4 regions of the Streptomyces sp. NPDC029674 genome follow, and region 4 is predicted to be linked to each of the others. Evidence: riboswitches for the same ligand, from Rfam matches in the RefSeq annotation. Region 4 holds a riboswitch; each other region holds the start of a gene.
The links. Region 4 has a riboswitch for cobalamin ahead of metE (5-methyltetrahydropteroyltriglutamate--homocysteine S-methyltransferase). Riboswitches for the same ligand answer to the same signal wherever they lie in the genome.
Positions count from the first base shown of each region.

Region 1: it holds a riboswitch for cobalamin, as region 4 does, so the genes downstream of both, ACI2L3_RS36905 (cobalamin biosynthesis protein) here and metE (5-methyltetrahydropteroyltriglutamate--homocysteine S-methyltransferase) in region 4, are expected to answer to the same signal.
Region 2: it holds a riboswitch for cobalamin, as region 4 does, so the genes downstream of both, ACI2L3_RS03700 (ABC transporter substrate-binding protein) here and metE (5-methyltetrahydropteroyltriglutamate--homocysteine S-methyltransferase) in region 4, are expected to answer to the same signal.
Region 3: it holds a riboswitch for cobalamin, as region 4 does, so the genes downstream of both, ACI2L3_RS22555 (ribonucleoside-diphosphate reductase subunit alpha) here and metE (5-methyltetrahydropteroyltriglutamate--homocysteine S-methyltransferase) in region 4, are expected to answer to the same signal.

Region 1 covers NZ_JBJDPY010000026.1:14,101-16,289, reverse strand. Annotated here, with positions in the region: gene ACI2L3_RS36915 (anion permease) at 1-364, shown strand, start outside; gene ACI2L3_RS36910 (hypothetical protein) at 377-601, shown strand; cobalamin riboswitch at 709-853, shown strand; gene ACI2L3_RS36905 (cobalamin biosynthesis protein) at 962-1,930, shown strand; gene ACI2L3_RS36900 (cobyric acid synthase) at 1,927-2,189, shown strand, end outside.
Region 2 covers NZ_JBJDPY010000001.1:833,129-835,317, reverse strand. Annotated here, with positions in the region: gene ACI2L3_RS03710 (amino acid permease) at 1-225, shown strand, start outside; gene ACI2L3_RS03705 (M67 family metallopeptidase) at 312-734, shown strand; cobalamin riboswitch at 707-857, shown strand; gene ACI2L3_RS03700 (ABC transporter substrate-binding protein) at 901-1,863, shown strand; gene ACI2L3_RS03695 (FecCD family ABC transporter permease) at 1,860-2,189, shown strand, end outside.
Region 3 covers NZ_JBJDPY010000009.1:139,773-141,961, forward strand. Annotated here, with positions in the region: gene ACI2L3_RS22555 (ribonucleoside-diphosphate reductase subunit alpha) at 1-1,385, opposite strand, end outside; cobalamin riboswitch at 1,516-1,652, opposite strand; gene ACI2L3_RS22560 (GNAT family N-acetyltransferase) at 1,701-2,189, opposite strand, start outside.
Region 4 covers NZ_JBJDPY010000004.1:129,343-131,531, forward strand. Annotated here, with positions in the region: gene metE (5-methyltetrahydropteroyltriglutamate--homocysteine S-methyltransferase) at 1-939, opposite strand, end outside; cobalamin riboswitch at 1,105-1,326, opposite strand; gene ACI2L3_RS11035 (GNAT family N-acetyltransferase) at 1,351-1,866, opposite strand; gene ACI2L3_RS11040 (LLM class flavin-dependent oxidoreductase) at 1,958-2,189, shown strand, end outside.

The sequences.
Region 1 (2,189 bases), on a different contig from region 4:
TCTGACCCTGCCGGCCGCCGGCCTGGTCGGCGCGGGCGCCGAGTTCCTCACCAAGCAGGGCCCCTGGGGCGTCGCGGTCACCGCCGCGCTCCTGGTCGCGGGCTCGGCCGTCATCTGGGTGCTCTCGCGGCGCAACGCCGTCGACCACACCAACGTCACCGACGACGAGATCCGCTCCGACGACGCCACGGGCGCCGAGCCCGCGGGCGTCGTGACCACCGCGATCGCCGCCGTCACCCCGCCCCCGACGGGCGCGATGGCCGCCTCGACCGGCCCGGACGAGCCCCTCAAGGCCACCGTCGGAGCCCCGACCACCACCACGACCGGCGCCATGGCGGACCCCGCCCGGCCCGCGACGGTATAAGGACAGATCACCATGAGCATCGACTGGGCAGCTCTCGGCTCCGTCTTCGGAGTCAGCCTCGCGGTGACGGTGGCCCTGGTGGGCCTGTTCACCCTCGGCATCGTCGGCCTCTCGAAGCAGGAGACGGCGGCCACCTCGGGCGGCGGCTCCGCGACCGCGGCGCGCACCGGCGCGTACGCCTGCTTCGCGCTGTGCGCGGCGGCCGTGGCGTACGGGATCTATCTGATCGTCGCCTGACGAAGCGTTTTCGGGTGGGGTGCGGGACGCGCTGGCGCGTCCCGCGCCCCACCGTCGTGTGTGGGGCTCCGCACACTCTCCCGCCGCAGGTCAACGGCGAGTTGACGGGCATTCGCGGGGCGTGGTGGACTGCCGGGGCCAACTACGGCGGCAGAAGAGGAAGCCGGTGCGAATCCGGCGCGGTCCCGCCACTGTCACCGGGGAGAGACACTCCCCGCGAGCCAGGAACTCTCGCCACCGATCACGTCGAACCAGGGCGCGGACACCCTGAGTGAGGACATATCGCCATGCGCGGCCGCCCGTTGCCGGTTCCCTCCCTGAGTACGAGCTCCCTCCTCAGTGAAGCGACGGGCTGAGCCCATGAGTGCCGATCGCGACTTCGCGTACGGCGCCGCCGCCGGACTCCTCGGTGACCTGCTGCTCGGCGATCCCCGCCGCGGCCATCCGGTCGCCGCGTTCGGACGTGCCGCGGGCGCCGTCGAGCGGGTGCTGTGGCGCGACCACCGCGGGTGGGGCGCGCTGCACGCCGTGGTGTGCGCCGGGGGCGCGGCGGGCGCCGCCGCCCTCGCCTCCTCCCTCGTACGCCGGTCACGCGCCGGTTCGGTGGCGCTGACCGCCGCCGCGACCTGGGCCGTGGTCGGCGGGACCTCGCTCGGCCGGGAGGCGCGGGCCGTCGGCGGGGCGCTGGAGGCCGGCGACGTCGAGGTCGCGCGGGAGCGGCTGCCGCATCTGTGCGGGCGGGACCCGCAGGCGCTGGACGCCGACGGGATCGCGCGGGCCGTCGTGGAGTCCGTCGCCGAGAACACGTCCGACGCGGTGGTGGGGGCGCTCGTGTGGGGCGCCCTCGGCGGGGTGCCGGGGCTCGTCGCCTTCCGCGCCGTGAACACGCTGGACGCCATGGTCGGGCACAAGTCGTCCCGGTACCGGCGCTACGGGTGGGCCTCCGCCCGGCTCGACGACGTCTTCGGGTGGCCGGGGGCGCGGCTCACCGCCGTGCTCGCGGCGGTCGCCGGGGACTCGGGGCGGGGCGCGCTGAGCGCCTGGCGTACGGACGCGGCGAAGCACCCCAGTCCGAACGCCGGGCCCGTCGAGGCCGCCTTCGCCGGGGCGTTGGGGGTCCGGCTCGGGGGGACGCTCTCGTACGGCGGACGGATCGAGCACCGGCCCGTGCTGAACGGGGGCGGGCGTGACGTGCGCGTAGAAGACATCGAGCGGGCCGTGAAGCTGTCCCGGCGGGTGAGCTGGCTTGCTCTCGGCGTCGCGGTCGCCGCCCGCCGGACACTGCGGTCGGCAAGGTCGCGGTCGGCCAAGTCAGGGAGAGACGTATGAGCGGTGGACTGCTGGTCGCCGGAACCACCTCCGACGCCGGGAAGAGCGTCGTCACCGCCGGCATCTGCCGGTGGCTGACCCGCAAGGGCGTGTCCGTCGCGCCGTTCAAGGCGCAGAACATGTCCCTCAACTCCTTCGTCACCCGCGAGGGCGCCGAGATCGGCCGTGCGCAGGCCATGCAGGCGCAGGCCGCCCGCGTCGAGCCGAGCGCGCTGATGAACCCCGTGCTGCTCAAGCCCGGCGGTGACCGCTCCAGCCA
Region 2 (2,189 bases), on a different contig from region 4:
CCGTACACCAGCTGGTTCGCCCTGCTCTTCATCGGCATGGTCATCGTGATGATGGGCGTCGACAAGGACGCGCGGATCTCGCTGTACGCCGCTCCGGTGTGGGCCGCGATCCTCGGTATCTCCTACCTGGTCCTGAAGAGCCGCAACCCGCAGGCCGCGGCCTTCAACAAGCGGAAGATCGGCCTCTCCGAGGAGAGCGCCGGCGACCGCGTCTCCAAGGACTGACCGGCTCCCCAAGGCCGCTGTCCAGCATTCGGGCACGTACGTACCACATTCCGGTACGTACGTGCCCCTCTGCTTATCCTGACGCCATGCTGACCATCACCCAGGCCCTCCACGACCAGATCGTCGCGCACGCGCGCCAGGACCACCCCGACGAGGCGTGCGGCATGGTCGCGGGCCCGGCGGGCACCGGCCGCCCCGAGCGGTTCATCCCGATGCTGAACGCCGCGCGCTCGCCCACGTTCTACGAGTTCGACTCGGGCGACCTGCTCAAGCTCTACCGCGATCTCGACGACCGCGACGAGGAGCCGGTGATCATCTACCACTCGCACACCGCGACCGAGGCCTACCCCTCGCGCACCGACATCACGTACGCCAACGAGCCCGGCGCCCACTACGTCCTGGTCTCCACGGCCGACACCGACGACGCGGGCCCCTTCCAGTTCCGCTCGTACCGGATCGTCGACGGCGAGGTCACCGAGGAAGAGGTAAAGGTCGTACAGGCATACTGAGCTTTACTCATGAAGGCGGCAGGACCCAGGAAGCCGGTGCGAACCCGGCACGGTCCCGCCACTGTGACCCCACCCCGGCCGGGGCGGGGGAGTCAGGAACTGACCTGCCGCCTTCCTCCACACGACGCAGGGGACGCGGAAATCCCCTGGAGGAGGCAGCTCAGCCATGTCCCGCCCGATACGTGTCCTGGCCGCCGCGGCCCTGCTCGTCCCGCTCGCCGCGTGCTCCTCGACGGACTCCGGCGGTGACGCGAAGCCCGCCGCCAAGGCCGCCGGATTCCCGTACACCGTCACCAACTGCGGCGTGAAGACGACGTACGACGCACCGCCGAAGCGCGCCGTCACCATGAACCAGCACACCACCGAAGTGATGCTGGAACTCGGCCTCAAGGACCACATCGCGGGCACCGCCTACCTCGACGACAAGGTCCTCCCGAAGTATGAGAAGGCCTACGACTCGATCCCCGTGCTCGCCAAGGAGTACCCCTCCTACGAGAAGCTGCTCTCCGCCAACCCCGACTTCGTCTACGGCGGATACGCCAGCGCCTTCCTCGCCGGCGACGGCCGCAGCCGCTCCGCGCTCGCCAAGTCCGGCATCGACAGCCGCCTCAACGTAGAGGGCTGCGCCAAGAAGTCCGTCTCCATGGACGACGTCTACCGGGAGGTCCGCGAGGTCGGCTCCACCTTCGGCGTGCGCGGGCGCGCCGAGAAGTGGGTGAGCGGGGCGAAGCGCGAACTGGCCGCCACAGCGAAGAAGGCGAAGGGCCGGAAGCCGCTCTCCGTCTTCGTCTACGACAGCGGCGACAAGACGGCCTTCACGGCGGGCGGCCGCGGCATCGGCAACGACATCATCGCGCGGGCGGGCGGCCGCAACGTCTTCGGCGACGTGGACAAGTCCTTCAGCGACGCGTCCTGGGAGAAGGTCGTCGAGCGCAAGCCCGACACCATCCTGATCCTCGACTACGGCGCCACGACGGTCGCCCAGAAGAAGAAGCGCCTCCTGGAGGACCCGGCCCTCCAGGACGTCCCGGCCGTCAAGAACAAGCGCTTCGCGGTCCTGCCGCTCTCCGACATGGTCACGGGAGTACGAGCACCCGAGGCGGTGAGGAAGCTGGCGGCGCAGCTGTGAAGCGCCTGCGCCGCGCCACGCTCGTGGCCACGCTCTGTGCGGCACTCGCGGTCGCGCTCGTGGCCGGTCTCGCCCTCGGCTCCGTCCGCATCCCCACGGCCGACGTCCTGCAGATCCTGACGGGGCGGGCGGAACCCTCCCCGTTCCGGACGATCGTCCTCGACGTCCGCCTGCCCAGGGTCCTGCTCGGGGCGACCGTGGGGGCCGGACTCGCGGTCATCGGCACCGTCCTCCAGGCCCTCGTCCGCAACCCCCTCGCCGACCCGTTCCTCCTCGGCGTCTCCTCGGGCGCCTCCGTCGGCGCGGTCTGCGCGATCGTCCTCGGC
Region 3 (2,189 bases), on a different contig from region 4:
ACGGCGGTCTCCCCGTCGTCCGTCACCTCCAGGATCTCCGTGCAGAGGTTCGAGGAGTGCACGGTGTGGCCGGGCTCGGCGGTCTGGTTGGCGGTGCGGTTGGCGGCGTCCTTGAACGTCATCCAGCCGTTGCCGGTCTGCGCGAGGGTGCGCATCATGCGGCCGTACAGGTCGCGGGCCGACATCGTCTTCTTCGCGAGCCCGGCGGCCTCCGCCTTCCGGTACGCGGCGTCGAACTCCTCGCCCCACAGGTCGACGAGCTCGGGCACGTCGGACGGCGAGAACAGCGACCACGGCTGGTCGGCGGCGACCCGGCGCATGAACTCGTCGGGGATCCAGTGCGCGAGGTTGAGGTTGTGCGTGCGCCGCTGGTCCTCACCCGTGTTGTCGCGCAGCTCCAGGAACTCCTCGATGTCGGAGTGCCACGTCTCCAGGTAGACCGCGGCCGCGCCCTTGCGCCGCCCGCCCTGGTTCACGGCGGCGACCGAGGCGTCCAGCGTCTTCAGGAACGGCACGATGCCGTTGGAGTGCCCGTTCGTGCCGCGGATCAGCGAACCCCGGGAGCGGATCCGGGAGTACGAGAGGCCGATGCCGCCCGCGTGCTTCGAGAGCCGCGCGACCTGGTGGTAGCGGTCGTAGATCGAGTCGAGCTCGTCCAGCGGGGAGTCGAGGAGGTAGCAGGACGACATCTGCGGGTGGCGGGTGCCGGAGTTGAAGAGCGTCGGCGAGGACGGCAGGTAGTCCAGGCGGCTCATCAGGCCGTAGAGCGCGGCGACTTCGTCGACGGCGCGGGCGCTCCCATCCTCGGCGAGGCCGCTCGCGACGCGCAGCATGAAGTGCTGCGGCGTCTCGATGACCTGCCGGGTGATGGGGTGGCGCAGCAGATAGCGGCTGTGCAGGGTGCGCAGGCCGAAGTAGCCGAAGCGGAAGTCGGCGCCGTCGGCGAGCGCGGCGTCCACGAGCGCGTCGAGCCGGGCCGCGTGCTCCGTCACGAAGGACGCCGTGCGGTCGGCGATCAGGCCCTCGCGGTGGCCGACGGCGATCGACTCGGTGAAGGAGCGCACGCCCTGCGACGCGGCCTCGGTGGCGATGGAGAGGCTGAGCAGCCGCGCGGCGAGCCGGGAGTACGCCGGGTCCTCGGAGATGAGCCCCGCGGCCGCCTCGGTCGCCAGCTCCCGCAGCTCCGCCTCGTCGGCCCGGGCCGACCGGCCCCGCAGCGCCGCGGCGGCGACCCGGCCGGGGTCGGTGTCGGGGAGGTCGGCGGTGAGGTCGGTCAGGGTGCGCAGCAGTACGGCACCCGGTCCGTCGGTGCCTTCGGCACCCTCGGTGCTGTCGGTGGGCTGCGGTGCCCGCGCTGACGCAGGTTCGGCAGGCGCGATGGTCACGTGGAGCTCTCCCTCGCTCGGCTCTGGGCCTGGGGGAGGGGATGGCACACACGGGCGCACCCGGGCAGGGCGGCGTACCGCGTCCACCGGCCCATTCCACGAGGCCCGGACGGTCGGCACCCGGGCCGGACGGCTCGGGTGCACTGCCGGCAGGTCTTCGGACTCCGCGTACGACAAATGCGTACACGTCTACCGTTGCGGGACAGTTCCGGACTTGCACCGGATTCCCCTGCGGCGACAGCGAGCACGAGCATACATCTTGTGCCGCGCTCCTGAAGCGGGCCCACATCTTGTGTCGGCCCAGGGGGCTTGCGGCTAGAGCTTCAGCGCGTACGCCAGCAGCGGCACCGTCTCGATCGGCCTCCAGTCGCGCTCGGGCGTCCGCACGAAACCGAGGCGCTCGTACAGCCGGTGGGCGGCGTGCATGGACGTCTGCGTGGACAGGACGAGCGCGCCGCGACCCGCCTCCGCGGCGCGCCGCACGCACTCCCGTACGAGCGTCTCGCCCACGCCCCGGCCGCGCGTCCCGGGGGAGACGGCCAGCATGCGGATCTCCGCCTCGCCGTCCCGCGCGATGTCGGCCATCGGGCCGCCGGCCGGCACATAGGTGACGCAGCCGAGTATCTTCCCGTCCGCCGCGGCCACCAGGACCTCGGCCGCCGCCGCCCGCGACGGCACGTCGCGCAGCACCGCGAGATAGGGGTCGTCCGCCCCGAAGTCCAGGTGTCCGCCGTCGAGATAGGCCTGCGCGGTGAGGTCGCCGAGCGCCTCGTACTCCTCGGGGTGCGCCCCTCTGATGGTGAT
Region 4 (2,189 bases):
CTCCAGGTCGTTGACCCAGATGTTGCGGCCGTTGACGACACCGGCGACCAGCCGCTTGCCGGGCAGTCCGCCCACGGCCGCGAGCGCGTCGAGGTTGGCGGCGGCCGCCTCGGTGAAGTCGAGGGCGAGCCCTTCGACCGGCGCCTTGGCGAGCACCGGCAGGGCATCGCCGAGCCGGTCGAAGTAGGAGGCGACGAGCAGCTTGGGGCGGTCGGTGAGGGCGCCCAGGTCACGGTAGGCGCGCTCGGCGGCGTTCAGTTCGGCCGGTGTGCGGTCCTGGACGAGGGCGGGCTCATCGAGCTGGACCCACTCGGCGCCCGCCGCGCGCAGGTCCGCGAGCACCTCGGCGTACACCGGCAGGAGCCGGTCGAGGAGGGTCAGCGGGTCGAAGCCGGCGGCCACCCCGGGCGCCGGCTTCGACAGGAGCAGGTAGGTGACGGGACCGACGAGGACGGGCCGGGCCGGCAGACCGAGCGCCCGCGCCTCCTTGAACTCGCCGACCTGCTTGCCGGAGTCGGCGCCGAACACCGTCCTCGGCCCCAACTCGGGCACCAGGTAGTGGTAGTTGGTGTCGAACCACTTCGTCATCTCCAGCGGCGCCACGTCCTGCGTGCCGCGCGCCATCGCGAAGTAGCCGTCGAGCGGGTCCGCGTCGACCGCGGCGCGGTGCCGCTCGGGGACGGCGCCGACCATGACGGTGGTGTCCAGGACGTGGTCGTAGTACGAGAAGTCGCCGGTCGGCACTTCGCCGATGCCGGCCTCCGCGAGGTCCCGCCAGTTGGCGCGGCGGAGGTCGGCGGCGGCGGTACGGAGGGCGTCGGCGGTGACGCGGCCCTTCCAGTAACCCTCGATTGCCTTCTTCAGTTCGCGGTTCGCGCCCTGGCGGGGGTAGCCGTACACGGTGGCCCGTGCTGTCGCGGCCGCGGGTGTGGTGGTCACGGAGATCTCCTTCGCGAGATGAATCCCTGAGATCCCGGGGACGGGACGAGAGCGCGAAGGGAAGCACTGACCGGACGGTACGGGTTCGCGCGGAAGCCGCGGTCGTCCGTCCGATGTGTGCGCCGACCCGCCCTCGAGGTCACCGGAATATCCGCGCCCGAAACGGTTCGCGCGCGGACAGCGGGCAGGTCTTCGGACTCGCGGGCACATCCTCCCGGGGGAGGACGCCTACTGGCCGTCGCTTCCCAGGACCGTTCTACGGTCCCAGTGCGTGTGACGGCGGTCGTTCCCGCTCACCGCTGCGGGGCAGTCCCGGATTCCCACCGGGTTCCCTCTTGCGACGCTCCCGTCTGGCGGACGGGGCGAACCAGCTGCACGGGTCACCTTACGGGCCCGGCCGTCGATGGGCCATCAGGGGCGCCAGTACAGCGCCGGGTCGGGATGGTCGACGAAGCCGAGGTTCCGGTAGAGCGGTTCGCCCTCGGGGGATGCGTACAGGTCGACGCGCGAGGCCTCCTGCGCGCGGAACCAGTCGAGCAGGGCTCGCATGATCGCGCGGCTGTGACCGCGTCGGCGGTACGCGGGGTCGGTGACCACGCCGATCACGTGGCCGACCCGGCCGTTGCGGTTGTGGGGGCCGGGGAACCACTGCTCGACGGTGCCGATGCCGCAGGCGGCGAGCCCGTGCTCGCCGTCCACGACGAGGATGCGCGCGGCGTCCGCGGTCAGCTGTTCCTTCAGCACGCGGGCGAGCTCGTGGCGCCAGTCGTCCTCGCCGGGCGAGGGGTTGAAGTACTCCCCGCCGAGGGTCTCGAAGAGCAGGGCCCGCAGGCGCACGAGTTCGGGCAGGTCGGCCTCGACCGCCTTCCGGACGTGGGTGGAGAGCGAGGCGGGTTGATCGGTGGCCTGGGCGGTGGGCTGACTCATGACGATCACTCTCATGTAACGCCCTTGTGCACGACAACCCTTACACGGAAAGGCTGTTGATCGTCGGCGTGGAGCGAGATAGGAAGGCGTCATGACGACTCTCGGCGTGGTGTTCCGTCCCCAGCTTCCCCCCGAGCGCCTGCGCGCCATGGTGCGCACGGCCGAGGAGGCGGGCCTCGACGAGCTGTGGCTCTGGGAGGACTGCTTCCTGGAGAGCGGCATCGCGAGCGCGGCCGCCGCCCTCGCCTGGTCCGAGCGGCTGCGTGTGGGCGTCGGACTGCTGCCCGTGCCGCTGCGGAACGCCGCCCTCACCACGATGGAGG